DNA from 2 places in the Colwellia sp. MB3u-8 genome. Region 1 is predicted to be linked to the other one. Evidence: predicted binding sites of a transcription regulator. Region 1 holds the regulator's gene; the other holds the start of a gene.

What was found. Region 1 encodes MetJ, which represses methionine synthesis genes. Its sites were predicted from a motif close to TAGACGTCTAGACGTCTA; they were not measured.
Region 2: msrA (peptide-methionine (S)-S-oxide reductase MsrA) is a predicted target of MetJ. The motif match lies at 6,445-6,462, and genes of this name have one in related genera.

What each region holds. Positions count from the first base shown of each region.
Region 1 is NZ_JACGVA010000073.1:54,036-62,350, forward strand. It holds gene H4J54_RS17140 (TorF family putative porin) at 1-334, shown strand, start outside; gene metL (bifunctional aspartate kinase/homoserine dehydrogenase II) at 528-3,047, opposite strand; gene metB (cystathionine gamma-synthase) at 3,130-4,287, opposite strand; gene metJ (met regulon transcriptional regulator MetJ) at 4,521-4,853, shown strand; gene H4J54_RS17160 (VOC family protein) at 5,297-5,710, opposite strand; gene ccoG (cytochrome c oxidase accessory protein CcoG) at 5,863-7,242, opposite strand; gene H4J54_RS17170 (sigma-54-dependent Fis family transcriptional regulator) at 7,435-8,315, opposite strand, start outside.
Region 2 is NZ_JACGVA010000058.1:299,722-308,036, reverse strand. It holds gene tsaD (tRNA (adenosine(37)-N6)-threonylcarbamoyltransferase complex transferase subunit TsaD) at 1-497, shown strand, start outside; gene plsY (glycerol-3-phosphate 1-O-acyltransferase PlsY) at 532-1,104, opposite strand; gene folB (dihydroneopterin aldolase) at 1,351-1,722, shown strand; gene folK (2-amino-4-hydroxy-6-hydroxymethyldihydropteridine diphosphokinase) at 1,722-2,216, shown strand; gene H4J54_RS06100 (undecaprenyl-diphosphate phosphatase) at 2,242-3,042, shown strand; gene H4J54_RS06095 (acyl-CoA dehydrogenase family protein) at 3,260-4,414, shown strand; gene H4J54_RS06090 (tetratricopeptide repeat protein) at 4,830-5,675, shown strand; gene msrA (peptide-methionine (S)-S-oxide reductase MsrA) at 5,841-6,383, opposite strand; gene H4J54_RS06080 (DUF3083 family protein) at 6,739-7,863, opposite strand; gene H4J54_RS06075 (DUF3820 family protein) at 8,030-8,251, shown strand.

The DNA.
Region 1 (8,315 bases):
CCAATACACGGGTGATTTTGATACTTCTTATAATGAAGTAAACTTAGGCTTAAGCTACGGCATGTTTTCACTTTCTTATAATGTCGGTGAGTGGGAAGTTGAAGGTGCTGCAAACCAAGACTATGATTTCTTATCTGCAACGGTTGAACATAAAGGTTTTTATGCCACTTACGGCACTTGGGGTAACGATTTTGATGGCGATTACCTAGAAGCGGGTTACAGTACAGAAGTTTCAGGTTTCGACCTGGGTATTGCGCTTGTGGCTAATTCAAAAGAATTATCAGGTACTGAAAGTGACGAAAACCTAGTATTTAGCCTAGGTACATCTTTCTAAAACATCGCTTATTAACCCGCTAAAAAAACAAGAACACACTGTTTTGATGGCTAATAAAAATCTAGGTCAGTTAATTTCCTGGTGAATTTGGTGCGATACCTTGATCATAAAGTATCGTGCCAAAACTTTACTTAACCTTGCTGCTTAACGCTATTTATACCTCCTTGGCATCACTTCCTGCTAGCAAAAATATTTAATTTAAACCTTTGATTTTAACTTGCTGCTGACGATGATTCAGCTGCTGGCAAATAGTGACTAAATCAGCATGAATACCACCGGCAGTGACATCACGTCCAGCACCTGGGCCACGAATAATCAGCGCATTTTCTTGATACCACTCGCTTTTAATTTGAAAAACATTATCACATGGGGTTAATTGTGCAAACGCGTCGTTATGGCTTAATTCTTCCAAGCTAACTTTCGCACTCACTTGACCATGATCACTGATAAAGCGAGCAACATAACGAATTCCACAGGCTTTTGCTTGTGCTTGCTGTAAACGCAATAAAAACAACTCATCAAGCTCAGACGTTCGTTGAAGAAAATCCTCTAAGCTAATATCACGTAATAACTCTGGCACTAAATTCTGACAGTCAATATCAGCTAACGACAATTCAAAACCTGCGGCACGCGCTAAAATTAATAATTTACGCTGTACGTCTCGCCCTGATAAATCTTCTCGCGGATCCGGCTCAGTCAACCCTTGCGTTAAGGCATTCGACAACAGCGCAGAAAATGGCGTTGTGCCATCGTAAAATTGAAATAACCAGGATAAAGTGCCCGAGAATATACCTGAAATTTCCGTTATTTTATCACCGCTATTCATCAACTCTTTAATGCTTGAGTTAATAGGCAAACCAGCACCAACTGTGGTATTACCCAACCATAAGCTATTATTTTTTTCTGCTGTTTTAAGCAATTGCTGATAATTTTCAGTACTTGAAGATGCCGCCCACTTGTTGGCGCCAATAACATGAATGCCACGGGCAAAAAATTCTTCATACAAGTGACTAAAGTCTTCGCTGGGTGTGATATCAACAACAATCAACTCGTCATAAGGGTGATTAGTCAGCCAAGTTAACAGTTGCTCACTGTCGTAAGGCTGCGCTTGTTGTTGATAATGTAACAAAGCATTAGCGACATCTATGCCATCGGTATTTATTAAGGCTTTACTTGCCCCCACTAAGGCAACTAAATGCACATTGTCTAAACCTGAAACACGCGCTATTTGCTTTGGTAACATGGTTAAAAATCGTTGGCCAATATTACCTAATCCAGCGACAACAAGGGCAATATTTTTCGCGTCTTTAGTCATATCCGCATGAACATTATTGAGTATTTCACTCGAGCATGGCTCAGGTAAAACCGCAATATAACTGTGTTCATTAAAGGCATGTAAAAAATGTAAGCTTTGTTGATGCTTAAGCGCTCTTTTAAATCTAGCCCGCATATCGCCTTGTTTCGCCACACTATGGCCAACAATGGCAATAATCGCTACCGGCCTAAAGGTCACTTCAGTGTCATGACTTGCTAACCATTGGCTGAGCGCTTTTTGTTGGGCCTGCGTTACGACTAGGTAACCTTCGTCAATATTGTAACAAATAGGTGAAAATTCACTGACCGCTAATTCGCCCGATTTAGCTAAAAAGCTGCTTGATTTCGCTAATATTAAATCGTTTAAACTGGTGACTGAAAGTTCTTGTTTCGCTATTTGGCCAAACTTGCCTATTTCAGTGCCGCTAACCTCAGGTGCAAAACTACTGGCAACATGTAAATGGGTATTATGGTTGGTTAATGGCTGTAAGGTTTTGGCATGTAATACTGGGTTACCCAAACGGCCCAGTTCATTGGCAACCGCATTAGGTAAACGGTGTAATTTTCTCGCTAAGGGTACAAGCCTTGGGTCAGCACTATAAATACCATCAACGTCAGTCCAAAGCGTTACATTGCCCGCGCCTGACAGTGCCGCCATTATAGTTGCTGAGTAATCACTACCATTGCGCCCTAACGTGCAGGCTTGTTGCTGTTTATTGCGCGCAATATAACCGGTAACGATCATCAGTTGGTCTTGTTTTTGCAGCGGTAAAAAGTTTTCCTGGCTCACGGTATAATCAATGGCACAATTTTTTTCATCTTTTAGTAAAAGAAAGTCTCTGGCATCCAACATATAACTTGGACACACACTTTCACTCAATACCGCAGATAACAAGCGCGCGGACCAAACCTCACCAAAGGCCAATAAGTCATTTTGATAACTCAATGGATCACTAAGGGGATCAGTCAGTAAATTTTCTGTTATTTGTGCAACATCCTGCTTCAGTAAATTTTTGAGTCTGGCGGCACTACTGGCATTTAACAGTTCATCAATTAACTGAGCTTGCGTCACATTAAGTGCAGTAATAGTTACCAGCAAATTCTCACGCAAGGTGTTTACCTCATGACTCGTGCTCACTTGCTCAGTGTTAAGCGAAGTTATGTCCTGAAGCTCTATTGCGAGTTGATAAAGATTAAATAATGCATCCGTGGTATTGCCATTGGCAGATACCACAATAATGTCATTGAGTTGGCAATGCTGACGAATAATATCCACCACACGTTCAACGCAAGCACTGGTGGCTAAACTACTACCACCAAATTTATGGACATTACAGGCAACTTTTGCCAAGTGATTTTTTGGAGAGCTAAGCGTTACCGCTGTATTTGAATCGATCATTTTACTACCACAGGTATGACAACCTTGTCATACCGCCTTTAAATTATTTATATATAACGCTTAATGACTATAGATAACCGCTTTAAGCTTGGCTGGCATCGAGCGCCTGAGATAGGTCGGCCAGTATATCGTCAATATCTTCAATACCAACAGAAAGTCGCACTAATGACTGGGTAATACCGGCGGTAAGTTGTGCTTCAATTTCCATCCCCGCATGGGTCATGGTTGACGGATGACAGATCAAACTTTCAACACCTCCAAGTGATTGCGCTAGGGTGAAAAGTTCAAGTTTATCAAACAGTATTTTAACCGCTTCAACGCCACCTTTAAGCTCAAAACTCATCATAGCTCCAAAATCATACTGCTGTTTTTTAGCTAATTCATGTTGCGGATGGCTGGCTAAACCCGGAAAATAAACCTGTTGAATAGCCGAATGCTGTTGCAAAAATTTTGCCACGGCATTGGCATTAATTTGATGCTGCTTCATCCGTATTGGCAAAGTTTTTAAGCCACGCAAAGCTAAAAAACTATCAAAAGCTGAACCCGTAATACCAATGCAGTTTGCCCACCAAGCTAGTTTTTCACCTAAAGCTTGTTCTTTGGTGACTAGCACACCGCCCACCACGTCGCTGTGACCATTAATATATTTGGTGGTGGAGTGAAAAACAATATCGGCACCCAATAACAAGGGTTGCTGCAATACTGGCGACATAAAGGTGTTATCAACCGCCACTAATGCGCCAACTTGATGGGCTTGTTTGGTAATGGCAGCAATATCAACTAAGCGTAACAATGGATTACTCGGTGATTCAACTAACACTAATTTAGGTTTTGTTGCTAAGGCTTGCGCCAAGGCTTGTTGATCATTTTGATCAACCACCACGAGCGTAAACTGACCCCGCTTGGCAAGATGGGTAAATAATCGAAAACTTCCGCCATAGCAATCATGCGGAATAACAACCGTGTCTTGTGTATCAAGTAATTGGCAAATAAGATGTACCGCTGACATGCCGGTATTTGTCACAATGCCAACGGCACCCTGCTCTAAATCTGTAATAGCTTGGGCAAACGTAGCGCGAGTTGGATTACCGGTGCGTGAATAGTCAAACTGACGCTTGTCGTTAAAACCTTTCAGTGCATAGGTGCTTGAAAGGTGAAGAGCTGGAATAACAGCGCCATGGTGTTGGTCGCTATTAATACCTGCTCGAACAGCGGTAGTGGCAATTTTTTTCTCGCTCATGTGTACTCCGGTAAAAATATTTTCTGTATAGATGTTTGGACGTCTATCAATCTAAATGGTTTAAGTTCGCGGGTCAAGTACTTTAGACTTCTAAACTTCTACACATTCGTTATTGACTCACGCCCCACAACCAGTAAAATCAAGTAGTAAGAATAAATTTATCACAAACTGGCCTACCAGACAGGTTTAACAAGGATAAGTTTATCTCAATTAATTAGCATAGAGGAATATTCATGGCAGAGTGGAATGGCGAGTATATTAACCCATACGCCGAACACGGGAAGAAAAGTGAACAAGTCAAAAAGATCACCGTGTCTATCCCTTTACGTGTGTTAAAAGTGCTCACTGATGAACGTACACGTCGCCAAGTGAATAACTTGCGTCATGCCACCAACAGTGAGCTGTTATGTGAAGCGTTTTTACACGCCTTTACTGGCCAACCATTACCTGATGATAGTGACTTGGCTAAAGACAACACACAAAAATTACCCGCGAGTGTTCGTCGGGCTTTGGAAGCAAAAGGTATAACTGACTTTAGTGAACACGAAGCGGAATTAGAAGATTAAAACCAGTAGTACAACAAGTAAATAAACAAGGCGCTGATTAGCGCCTTTTTTATTACTAAAAAATACGGGTGATTAGCAAGAGTTGCTTTGAAATATAAAACGGAACAACCCCCCTGCAGTATGCCGCTAAATACCAAAAGAATTTATTTCTGTGCATCAGCGCTATTTGAATATACTTCAAACTGGAACGATATTTATTTAGTTTGCATTTTTAGTTTACATTAGAATGACTTTTTAAAGTCAGCATCGTTCAAATAAAAAAAATTATGCCCGTCACCCATATGGCCAGCATCCAGCTTTACATAATTTTGATTTACTTAGCCTTAATGTTTCATAGTGTCCACAAATTAAAAAGCTTAATAACTGAAACTTGACTATGATCGAATTTAACTAAGCAGCTACATTAACTCATGACTGACGGTTGATAGCTGATAGCTATAAATCTACAAAGTCGCATCATTCAACTGCAATAAATCCCACTTAGTACCATATAAATCTTTAAACACCACAACCGTGCCATATTCTTCCACGCGCGGCTCTTCGTTAAACTCAACACCTTGGCTTTTCATCTGTTGATAGTCGCGCCAAAAGTCATTGGTTTGCAGAAATAAAAATACTCGTCCGCCCGCTTGATTGCCCACTGATTGGCTTTGCTCGTCGTTACTGGCTTTAGCAAGCAGTATGTGGGTGCCATTTGAATTCGGTGGTGATATTTGCACCCAACGTTTTCCGCCGCCTAAGTCAGTATCTTCAATAAGCTGAAAGTTTAATTTTTTGCTATAGAATGCAATCGCATCATCGTAGTCTTCAACCACGAGGGCAATATTTGATATGCTTTGTTTGATCGTTTTGGTCATGCTTTGTTCTCTATTCATTTTCACTACTCATCGTCCAAGTCATGATATTTTAACGTATTTTTCTTCCGTAATGAACTTTTCATGATTTAATTAAAAAAGACCTCACCTAGAGGTTTTTTTCACAATCACTAGTCATTAGCTAACGAAATTAATTAATTTGAAAAGAATTTAGTTTCTTTAACAAGCTTAATATCCGGCATATTATCAACGGCAACAGTCAGTGTCACTGGCGTGATTTTTTGGCTGATGTTTTCCGGTGTCATCGTTAAATGTACAGGCACACTGGCGATTTCACCCGCTTTTATCATCACCTTGCCGTCAACACTTAAACTCACCACTTTTTCCAACACTGTGATCTCAAATTGGCGATCAACTTTTGATTTATTAGTAATTTTCAATAAGTAACTATTCGTCACCTTATCTTGAAAGTCGAGCTGAAATAATGTGCCTCGATCCCGCAAAATAGAAAATTCAATCGGCACCCGCACTTGAATAGTAAAGATCATAAATGCCATGGCTAATACCGACATAACAGCATAGCCAATAATTTTCGGCCGTAGCAATTTAACCTTTTTACCTGCTAGTGCATTTTCACTGGTATAACTAATTAAGCCTTTAGCATAATTAAACTTGCTCATGGTTTGATCACAGGCATCAATGCAAGCACCGCAATTAATACATTCGTATTGCAAGCCATTACGAATATCGATACCCACTGGGCACACTTCCACACAAAGGTTACAGTCTACACAATCACCCAAACCTAGGTCTTTTGGCTGCTGGTTACGTTTACGAGCACCGCGGCTTTCACCACGCAATTTATCATAAGCAACCACTAGGGTATTTTTATCAAACATGGCTGATTGAAAGCGTGAATAAGGGCACATGTAAATACACATTTTTTCACGTAACCAGCCGGCATTACCGTAGGTACAAACAGTAAAAAACAGCACCCAGAAAGTAGTTAGCCCATCCCACTGCCATTGTAATAAATCAAGATACAGTGCGCGGGCCGGTAAAAAGTAACTGATAAATGTTGTTGCGGTAAAAAATGCGATTAACCCCCAAATAAAGTGCTTGGCAGATTTTCTTGCTAAGGTATCTAATGACAATGGCTGTTCATCACGTTTAATACGTTGATTGCGCGTACCCTCCAACCATTCTTCCACCCAAATAAAACTGAAGGTCCATACGGTTTGAGGACAGGTATAACCACACCAAATTCGACCAAGCCAAGTGGTTAAAAAGAAAAGTAAGTAGCAACTAACCAGCAATAATCCCGCTAAAATGATAAAGTCCTGCGGAAAAAATGTTTGTGAAAAGATATGAAACTGTTGCTTACCTATATCCAGTAAAACAGCCTGATTACCTTGAAAATTAAGCCAAGGCATCAACATAAATAATAAAACAAAGGCTAAGCCAGTGAATTGTCGAATACGTTGATAACGACCTTTTTGTTTACGGACATAGACTGAGGATTCAGATTTGTAGGGCTTAATGATCAAATCTTCTGCTTTAAAATCAAACTTCATGGTTTACTACTAAAACTAACGTTAAGATAGTTGCTAATAGCAAAATATGAACCAAGTTATAAAATTAAATTAACTCATTGTTTAATATATTATTTATAGTTACCAACTTTATGCAGATCCCACCATAAAGCACGACATATCGCGATTTGGCGATATATCGTGCCTGGCATATTATTTTTATAGTGAAAATTATTAGTTAGGACGTACAATTTTCAATTTACTCATGCGAGAGCGTAATGTACTTTCAGGTAAGCCTAATTGCTTAGCGGCACCTATTTCACCACCAATGCGCCATTTACAGGCTTTTAACACACTTAATATATAGCGGGCTTCCACTTGTGCTAAGGTTTCTATAACAGGAGGGGTAAGTGATTTTGACGAGGTTTTAAAGTTAAAATTTAGAATAGTCGATTTAGTTAAAATCATCTCGCGCTCAAGTACGTTTTGCAATTCACGAATATTACCAGGCCATTGATATTGCATTAATTGAGTTAAGCTACGGTTACTAATAGCACTGATGTTTTTACCTAGCGTTTTATTCAGTGTACTGATAATCACCTGTGATAAAAGTGGTATATCTTCTTGGCGATCACGCAGCGGTGGAACAGTTACCGGAAAAACATTAAGCCGATAAAACAAATCAATTCTAAATGTACCTTGGGTAATCATCGCCGATAAATCACGGTTAGTAGCCGCGATAACCCTTATATTGACCTTAACAGTTTCACTGCCGCCGACCCGTTCAAACTCTTGCTCTTGTAATACCCGTAGTAACTTGCCTTGTGCTGCCATAGATAATTCACCAATTTCATCAAGAAATAACGTACCTCCAGTCGCTAATTCAAAACGGCCTTTGCGTCGTTCAGTCGCGCCAGTAAATGCGCCTTTTTCATGCCCGAATAGTTCAGATTCAAGCAAGCTGGGGGCGAATGCAGCACAATTAACTTTTACCATAGTAGAGTTTTTACGTTGACTTAAGGCATGAATATTACGAGCAACCAACTCTTTACCTGTGCCATTCTCTCCCAATATAAGTACAGTACTATCAGTTTGTGCAACTAGCTCTACTTGCG
Region 2 (8,315 bases), on a different contig from region 1:
GACCCGTGTTAGCGAAAATGGCGGAAAGTGGTCGAAAAGGTCGTTATAAATTTCCAAGACCTATGACGGATAAACCTGGGCTAAACTTTAGTTTCAGCGGTTTGAAAACCTCAGCCGCTGTTACCATTCGAAAAGAAGAAAAAACAGTATTAACACCTGAGCAAAAAGCACAAATGCAAGCTGATATCGCTTATGCCTTTCAAGAGGCGGTCGTTGATACGCTAGCCATTAAATGTAAACGGGCATTAAAACAGTGCAATTTGAATCGTTTAGTTATTGCGGGTGGTGTTAGTGCCAATACGGCGTTAAGAGAAAAATTAGCAGAAATCACCAAAAAGTTAGGTGGGGAGGTTTTCTATCCTAGGCCTGAGTTTTGTACTGATAACGGCGCCATGATTGCCTACGCGGGTTTACAACGCCTAAAAGCCGGTGTTGATACCGATTTAACCTTTAAGGCAACGCCACGTTGGCCCTTAGATACCTTAGAGCCTGTTTAAGCTGCAGGTTGGCGATTAAAACCGGCAATAAAGGCTACTTCTTGGTAAAAGATATTTTGCTTTCTTTGCCCTGTAGTAGTCTCACAATATTGTCTTTATGTCTAAATATGATCAGCGCTGATAACATTAATACAGGGTAGAGATAAATGGGCTTTAATAACCAAGTATACAGTGGCGCTATTAATAGCGTAACAATGGCGGCCAAACTCGAATAGCGGCTAACTTTAGCGACCAACAGCCAGGTTAAAATAAGCAGCCCGCCTAAGTCTAAACCAATAGGTAATAGTACGCCAAATGCCGTAGCAACCGCTTTACCGCCCTTGAAATTAAAGAATATCGGGTACATGTGCCCTAAACAAGCGGCGAGAGCAATCATACCTAGATACAAGGGTTCTAAGCCTAAGAAATACCCCCCCCAAACCGGTAATGTGCCTTTGAGTATGTCAAAAATCAGCACAAAAACCGCAACAAATTTATTACTTATACGTAAGACATTTGTCGCACCTGGATTTTTTGAACCTGTTGAGCGGGGATCTGGTAAGTGCAGTAATTTGCAAAGTAAAATGGCACTCGAAATTGAACCTACTAAGTAAGCCATAATCACCATTAAAAACGTTACAAGTAAACTACTGATACTAAGCTCCTTCTCAAACAGGTGTTAGCAAAGTTATAAAAATTTATTATTTTTAGCTTTTTGACATTGTAGCGCGATGTTTACTAGTTTTTCTAGACCTGCACAGGTAAACTCGCCATTTATTTTCTAAAGTATGTTGTGGCGATTGCGGGTTTTATCTCGATTTTTATCTTGATAATGCAATGGCTAAATACTGCCAAGCTAGGTAAGGGTTTTAGTGTGGATAAAGTCTATATTGAAGGGTTAACTTTTCAATCAACCATCGGTTTCTTCCAGTGGGAAAAAGAAATAAAGCAAACACTTGTTATTGATTTAGTGATGGGCTGGAATACGGCGCAAGCAGCAGAAAATGACGAATTAGCTAAAACACTTGATTACGCGACAATTTCTGAAGCGATTGTTGAGTTTGCCAACGCTAATCCGGTAGATTTAATTGAAACGCTTGCCGAACGTATTGCTGGCTTTCTTATCGCTGAATATAAAATTCCTTGGCTGCGCCTAAAGGTAATGAAACCAACAGCGGTCCACAATGCGACTACGGTAGGTGTTGAAATAGAACGTGGCGAACCCTTGTCAGGCCAAGCATTGTAATGGCTAAAATTTATATTTCGCTGGGTAGTAACATAAATCGACAACATTATATTGAACAAGGCTTGTATGCTTTAACCGAGGTATTTGGCTCGCTTACCTTATCTTCATTATTTGAAAGTGAGGCTGTCGGCTTTGCCGGTAAAGCTTTTTACAATATGGTGGCGGGAGTAAATACTGAGCTTACTTTGGCTGAAGTGGCGGCAACACTGCGTAAAATAGAGTTTGCGCATGGTAGAAGCCAAGCTGCCAAAAAATTTAGTCCGCGGACATTAGATTTAGATTTATTACTTTATGATGACATTATTGCTGACTCTCCAGCGCAAATACCTCGTGATGAAATTAGCAAAAATGCCTTTGTATTGTGTCCGTTAGCTGAAGTTGCAGGGCCTTTGACTCACCCGATTATTGGCCAGTGCTATGACGAGTTATGGCAACAATATGATAAAAGCCAACAAAAATTAAAAACAGTGGCTTTTATGTGGCCAAAAAAATAATAAAAAATAAGGATGTATAACCCCAATGAGCACAATTGAAGTTTTTATTTTAGCATTAATTCAAGGTTTAACTGAGTTTTTGCCTATTTCTAGTTCAGCACATTTAATCTTACCCTCAGTAGTTTTCGGCTGGAAAGATCAAGGCTTAGCGTTCGATGTTGCCGTGCATGTAGGCAGTTTACTGGCGGTAGTGCTTTATTTTCGTAAAGAAGTGGGCTGCATGGCTGTGGCTTGGTTTGCCACCTTAAAAGGTGAGCGAAATAATTTTGATGGTAAATTGGCCTGGTGGATTATTTTTGCCACCATCCCCGCTGGTTTATTTGGTTTACTCGGTAAAGACTTTATTGAAGAGCATTTACGCAGTGCACTTGTTATTGCCGCCACAACGCTATTATTTGGCTTTTTGCTTGGCTTTGCTGATATTAAGGCTAAACAAAATAAAAGCATTGAAAATTTAGGTTTTAAAGGTGCGATGTTAATCGGCTTGGCACAGGCTATCGCGTTAATACCGGGCACATCTCGCTCTGGTATTACCATGACTATCGGCTTGATGTTGGGCTTAAGCAGAGAAAATGCCGCGCGTTTTTCATTTTTACTGTCGATTCCGGCTATTGCCATGGCGGGCAGTTATTTAACGTTGAAGTTAATTTTGGAAGCCGGCACGGTAGATTGGTCAGCGATGGGCTTAGGCAGTATGTTAGCGTTTGTTAGTGCTTATGCCTGTATTCACTACTTTCTTATTTTAGTGGGTAAGTTCGGCATGATGCCATTTGTGATTTATCGCTTAGTACTTGGTGCTGGTCTGCTTTGGTTTGTTGCCGGATAATTGTTATAATATATTCAACTTATGAAGAATGCGCTTTAGCGCATTTTTCATATATACATGTATTTTTTAGATACCAAAAGGGTAGTTTGCTAACGCTCTTGGTATTGTTTTATCACTATCAGTCGTACTAATACCCATTGTACTTTCTAATGTTGCTAATAAGTTTTAGTGATTAATATAGTGATAGATATTTAGCCAATAAAAAGTGAGAAGTTTGATGGATTTGTCTCTAACTGAAGAACAAATAATGATTCAAGATATGGCCCGAAAATTTGCCGATAGTGAATTAGCACCTGTAGCCGCACAGCTTGATGAAACAAGAGATCAAAGTTTATTTTTAAAAAATTTAGCGCAACTCAATGCACTCGGCTTTATGGGCCTAAATATTAAAGCTGAATATGGTGGCGTTGAAGCAGGTAGTGTTGCTTTTAGCTTGGCGATTACCGAATTAGCGCGCGCTTGTGCATCAACAGCGGTGACAACTTCAGTCACTAATATGGTTGCCGAAGTTATTCAAGCGGTAGGTAACGATGAACAAAAAAATAAATACTTGCCAAAAATTTGCAGTGGTGAGTATCGTGCGGGTGGCTTTTGTTTAAGTGAAGCAGCGGCAGGCTCAGATCCCGCGGGGATGAAAACGCAAGCCGTTAAAGACGGTGATGACTATCTTATTAGCGGTAGTAAAATTTACATTACTAGTGGCTCGTTTGCTGATGTATTTGTGGTTTGGGCCGTTACCGACCCAGCCGCAAAAAAAGGTAAGGGTATTTCGTGCTTTATTGTTGAAGCCGGTACTGCCGGTATGACCATAGGTAAGTCGGAAGAAAAAATGGGCCAAAAAGCGTCACCAACCAATGAAGTGCATTTTGACCGTTGTCGTGTGCCAGCATCGGCCATGATGGGCGCTGAAAATAAAGGCTTTGGTGTTGCCGTGGGTGAGTTGGCCGGTGGTCGTATCGGTATCGGTTCATTAGCCTTAGGTATTGGCCTTGCTGCACTTGATTATGCTAAAGCTCATATTGTTGAGCGTAAACAGTTTGGTCAATCACTATCAAACTTTCAAGGCCTACAATGGACGTTAGCAGAACGTTATACTGAGATGGAAGCGGCACGATTGCTCCTGATGCAAGCCGCTTATACTAAAGATCAAGGTCAGCCATTTGGTATGGCAGCTTCAATGGCTAAGTTGTTTGCCGCTGAAAAGGCTAATAAAGCTTGTTATGACGCCTTACAGCTTATGGGTGGTGCCGGTTATATTAGAGAATATCCATTGGAGCGTATGGCGCGCGATGTGCGTGTAACATCAATCTATGAAGGCACCAGTGAAATTCAAAAAGTGATCATTGCTCGAGAATTATTGCAAAAAACCTAAGTGTTTACCTCGGTAATTTAAAACGGAGATGAGCTTTGCTGATGTCCGTTTTTTTATCTTTGTTTTTAGGTGAATAAACAGACTAGATCAGGATGTGCAAAGCAAAGCTGATGCTATTTAACGGTTTGTATTATAGCGGATGCAGCAGTATAAATAATCTCATATAAGAGCATTAAGGCTTAGCAGTTTAAGTCTTAGGGTTCTAAAGGTTAGTGCTTTAAAATTTAGTGTCTAACATTTTGACCCTGTAACGCATGTTCTAAGCTAAAAGTTTTGCGATCACGCTGTAATCCTCAACTGTCTGTTTTTGACTTGCTCTTTGTTGAGTCGCTATAAATATTTAGCCCAGTTGCTTGTATCTTTGGTGCTTTGCCCCAATTTAAAGACATATATCTTTATTATTGGAACGGCATTGATGACAAATTCTCTTGCGATCAACTTAGAAAACTTTCAACAAGTTATTATTGAAGAATCAAAAACTAAACTGGTATTGGTCAGCTTTTGGGCTCAGCAAATTCCAGAAAGTGTTGCATTGCGCGACAAGTTGGCGATGGCATTAGCTAATTGTAGCGACACGCTCTTATTTAGCACAGTCGATTGCGAAAGCCAGGGGCAAATTGCTCAGCAGTTTGGTATTCAAAGCCTACCAACGGTAATTTTAGTACAAGATGGTCAGCCAATTGATGGGCTAACTGGACCACAAACAGATGCAACAATTAATGAATTTTTGGATAAATATTTACCGAAACAGCAAGATGTTTTATTAGCAGAGGCGAAAACACTATTAGCAGAAAATAAAGTGTCGGAAGCATTTCCTATTATCACTCAAGCCTATCAGCTTGACAATGAACGTGCTGATATTAAGTTAGTGCTATCAGATGTTTATATTCAAACCGGTAAGATTACTGAAGCAGAGGCACTACTCAAAAGTATTAAAATGATCGATCAAGACAGTGCTTATCAATCATTAATGGCAAAATTAGAATTAGCTACGCAAGCTGCAGACTCTCCTGAAATTCAAGCACTTGAGCAACAGTTAGCCAGTGATGCTGATAATGTCCAATTACAACAAAAATTGGCGGCGCAATATAGCCAAGTTAATCGCCATGACGATGCACTGACGATGCTGTTTTTGTTAGTGCAAAAAGATGGTGCCGACATCGCTAGTAAAGACTTATTGCTTGATGTGCTTAAATCGTTACCTGAGGGTGACGCATTGGCGAGTAAATATAGACGTAAGCTTTATACCTTGATGTATTAAGTTGTTAGCTTAATCTAGCACGGATTTAAAACTAAGTTAGCCTAACTTATACTGGGTTTTACTCAACGCATAGCAAGTAAATTGTTATGCGTTTTTTATGAGCAAATTTTTATTATTTGTCAGACAAGGCGAGTTAAATTACTTGATGTTATATCGCTATAGCGATTAAGTTTCATTTTTTAACAAGTATGAAAACTCACTTAAAAACGTTTGAATTTTTTTTGCTACAACTAGCTGACAATACTTATTTTCTGGGTTGTTGGTGACATAATCTTGATGATAGTCTTCCGCACTGTAAAAATGAGTGGCGGCTTTAACGACAGTGACTATCGTTTGCTCAACGTATTGCTGTGCATGCAATTGAGCAATTTTTGTTTTAGCTACCACTTGCTGTGCAGGGGTGTGACATAAAATCGTTGAGCGATATTGACTACCGATATCATCACCTTGACGGTTCAGCGTTGTCGCGTCGTGAATAGCAAAAAAAACCGTTAATAGCTGCTCAATAGCTAACTGCGATGGGTTAAACGTTATTTGTACTACCTCTGCGTGATTAGTGATACCGCTACAAACCTGCTCATAGCTTGGCTTGATAATATCGCCATCTGCATAACCGCTGGTTACCGATAGCACACCTTTAATTCGGCTAAAAATATTTTCAACGCACCAAAAACAGCCGGCGCCTAAAGTAATGGTTTCTATGCTCACGGCTCATTTCCTTGTTCAATTTTGCTTAGGGTGACTGAAAGTGGATTTCCAGCACAAAATAAAGACGTTTAGACGTCTATGCTCTTTATTTTTCAAAAGATAACACTTAGACGTTTAGATGTCTATATTTTTTATTTTTTACGTTATTGTCGGTATTAGCCGAGTCAGTAGTAGTGTTGATATGGTTTTTAGGCAGGCAGACAGCTATGGGGACGTTAGCATGAGTTCATTCAACTCAAGTTAACTATCTATGTCGTTAACTATCACCATGATCTCATGTTATGCGATCAGTCTGGTGATCAGTAAATAAATGACCTAGAGCTAGGCTTGTAGTTAGCTCTAGGTGTTATAACTATCAGTTATCATGCGATAAGTTATAGGCAATGTGTTGATGAAAGCGTAAGGTTAATTGCTCTTTTTCGGTTGGCATTTTGAGCTCTGTGGCAAATAAATGCATGGCTTGTTCTATTTGATTGACAAATTTTGCATAGTTTTGTTCTTCGCCATTATGGCAATTAGCAACAAAGATCAGTTGCACGTTATCAACCAATTCATGCGCTTGCCATCTACTGACAATACCACAGGGGCTTTGTTTTGGGTTGTAGCCTAACATTTGCAATTCTCCAACTTTCGAGACTAAATCATGCAAACTATGTCTAACAATAGGCACTAAACCATTAGCGATAAGTGCACCATTATTTAAGTTAAAATGTTTTGCTACCAATGAAAAAGTGTCGGTTAAATAAGTATAAAGTGGGTTATAGGGATCGGTTGCGGCGGGATCTATGTCAACTAGCTCTGAAATTCTATGATCAAGGGTTAAGTCGACTATGGCGTAAGTGATTGATGACATATTTTCTGCTAATGTAACATCTTGACTCGCATACCTTTGTTTTATTGGTCTAAATTTATGAGCTTGGCTAGTTTTGTAGCCTTTATTTTTAGCCAAAATGTCGTAAGTAAGATGTTGGTGGTCGCGCATGCGGATACCGGTGATGGGTAAGTCTACTTGCTGGGAAAAATGTTCTAATAGTACTTTTACCCTTTGATGGAAATTGGCCGCTTCGGCCCTGATATCAGGTCCAGATGCTAAAAATACTAAGGTAATTTTTTTTGCTTTGATATTGGCATCAAAAAATGAATTTTGCAGTACATGCTGATTTGGATCGTAATAAAAGATGATTTGTTGTTTTGTTTGCCATTGGTGCATTTCTTGGCTGTAACGGACACGGACCAACTTGTCGTTGGCAACCAATATGCTGTTTTTAATGCCATAGTCGTTACTTAAGGTAAACAGTAAGTTTGCCAAGGTTTGATAACAAGCATAATAATTTATACTACCGCTATGATTAACCTGTGTCGGTAATTGCGAAAGTAGTTGCTCTGTTAAGGTGAATTCGGCCAAAATATACTGATTGTCACGGGCATTAGTCGGTATATAAGCTTTTACTGCAGCATTGCGTTTCCTAACCATTGACATAATAATTCCCCAAATAAAAATTTAGGCATCATCTTGATACCAATTAAGTGTAAATATAAGCAAGACTATAAACACTCGCTGTGACATTTTTATGTCAAAGCATCAACGCATGAGCAATAACTAATAACTAATAAAATGTAGAGGCTCAATTGAGCATGGGTAACTTATGTCGATAAATAATAATGCAGATTTAATTGCGGCGGTAAATCAGATCATGCCATTTGGAAAGTATAGCGGCAGAAAGTTGCTGCAACTGCCTGAGCCTTATTTAGTTTGGTTTCACCGTAAGGGATTTCCAGAAGGAAAGTTAGGTCAACAGTTGGCACTCATTTACGAAGTTAAGCTTAATGGTTTAGAAGCTATGTTAAAACCTTTATTAAGGGGGTAGGGTTATTTGTAGTGTCTTGTTATTAATGCAGTGTAGCCTTATTTACATTAATTTTTAATCTGAT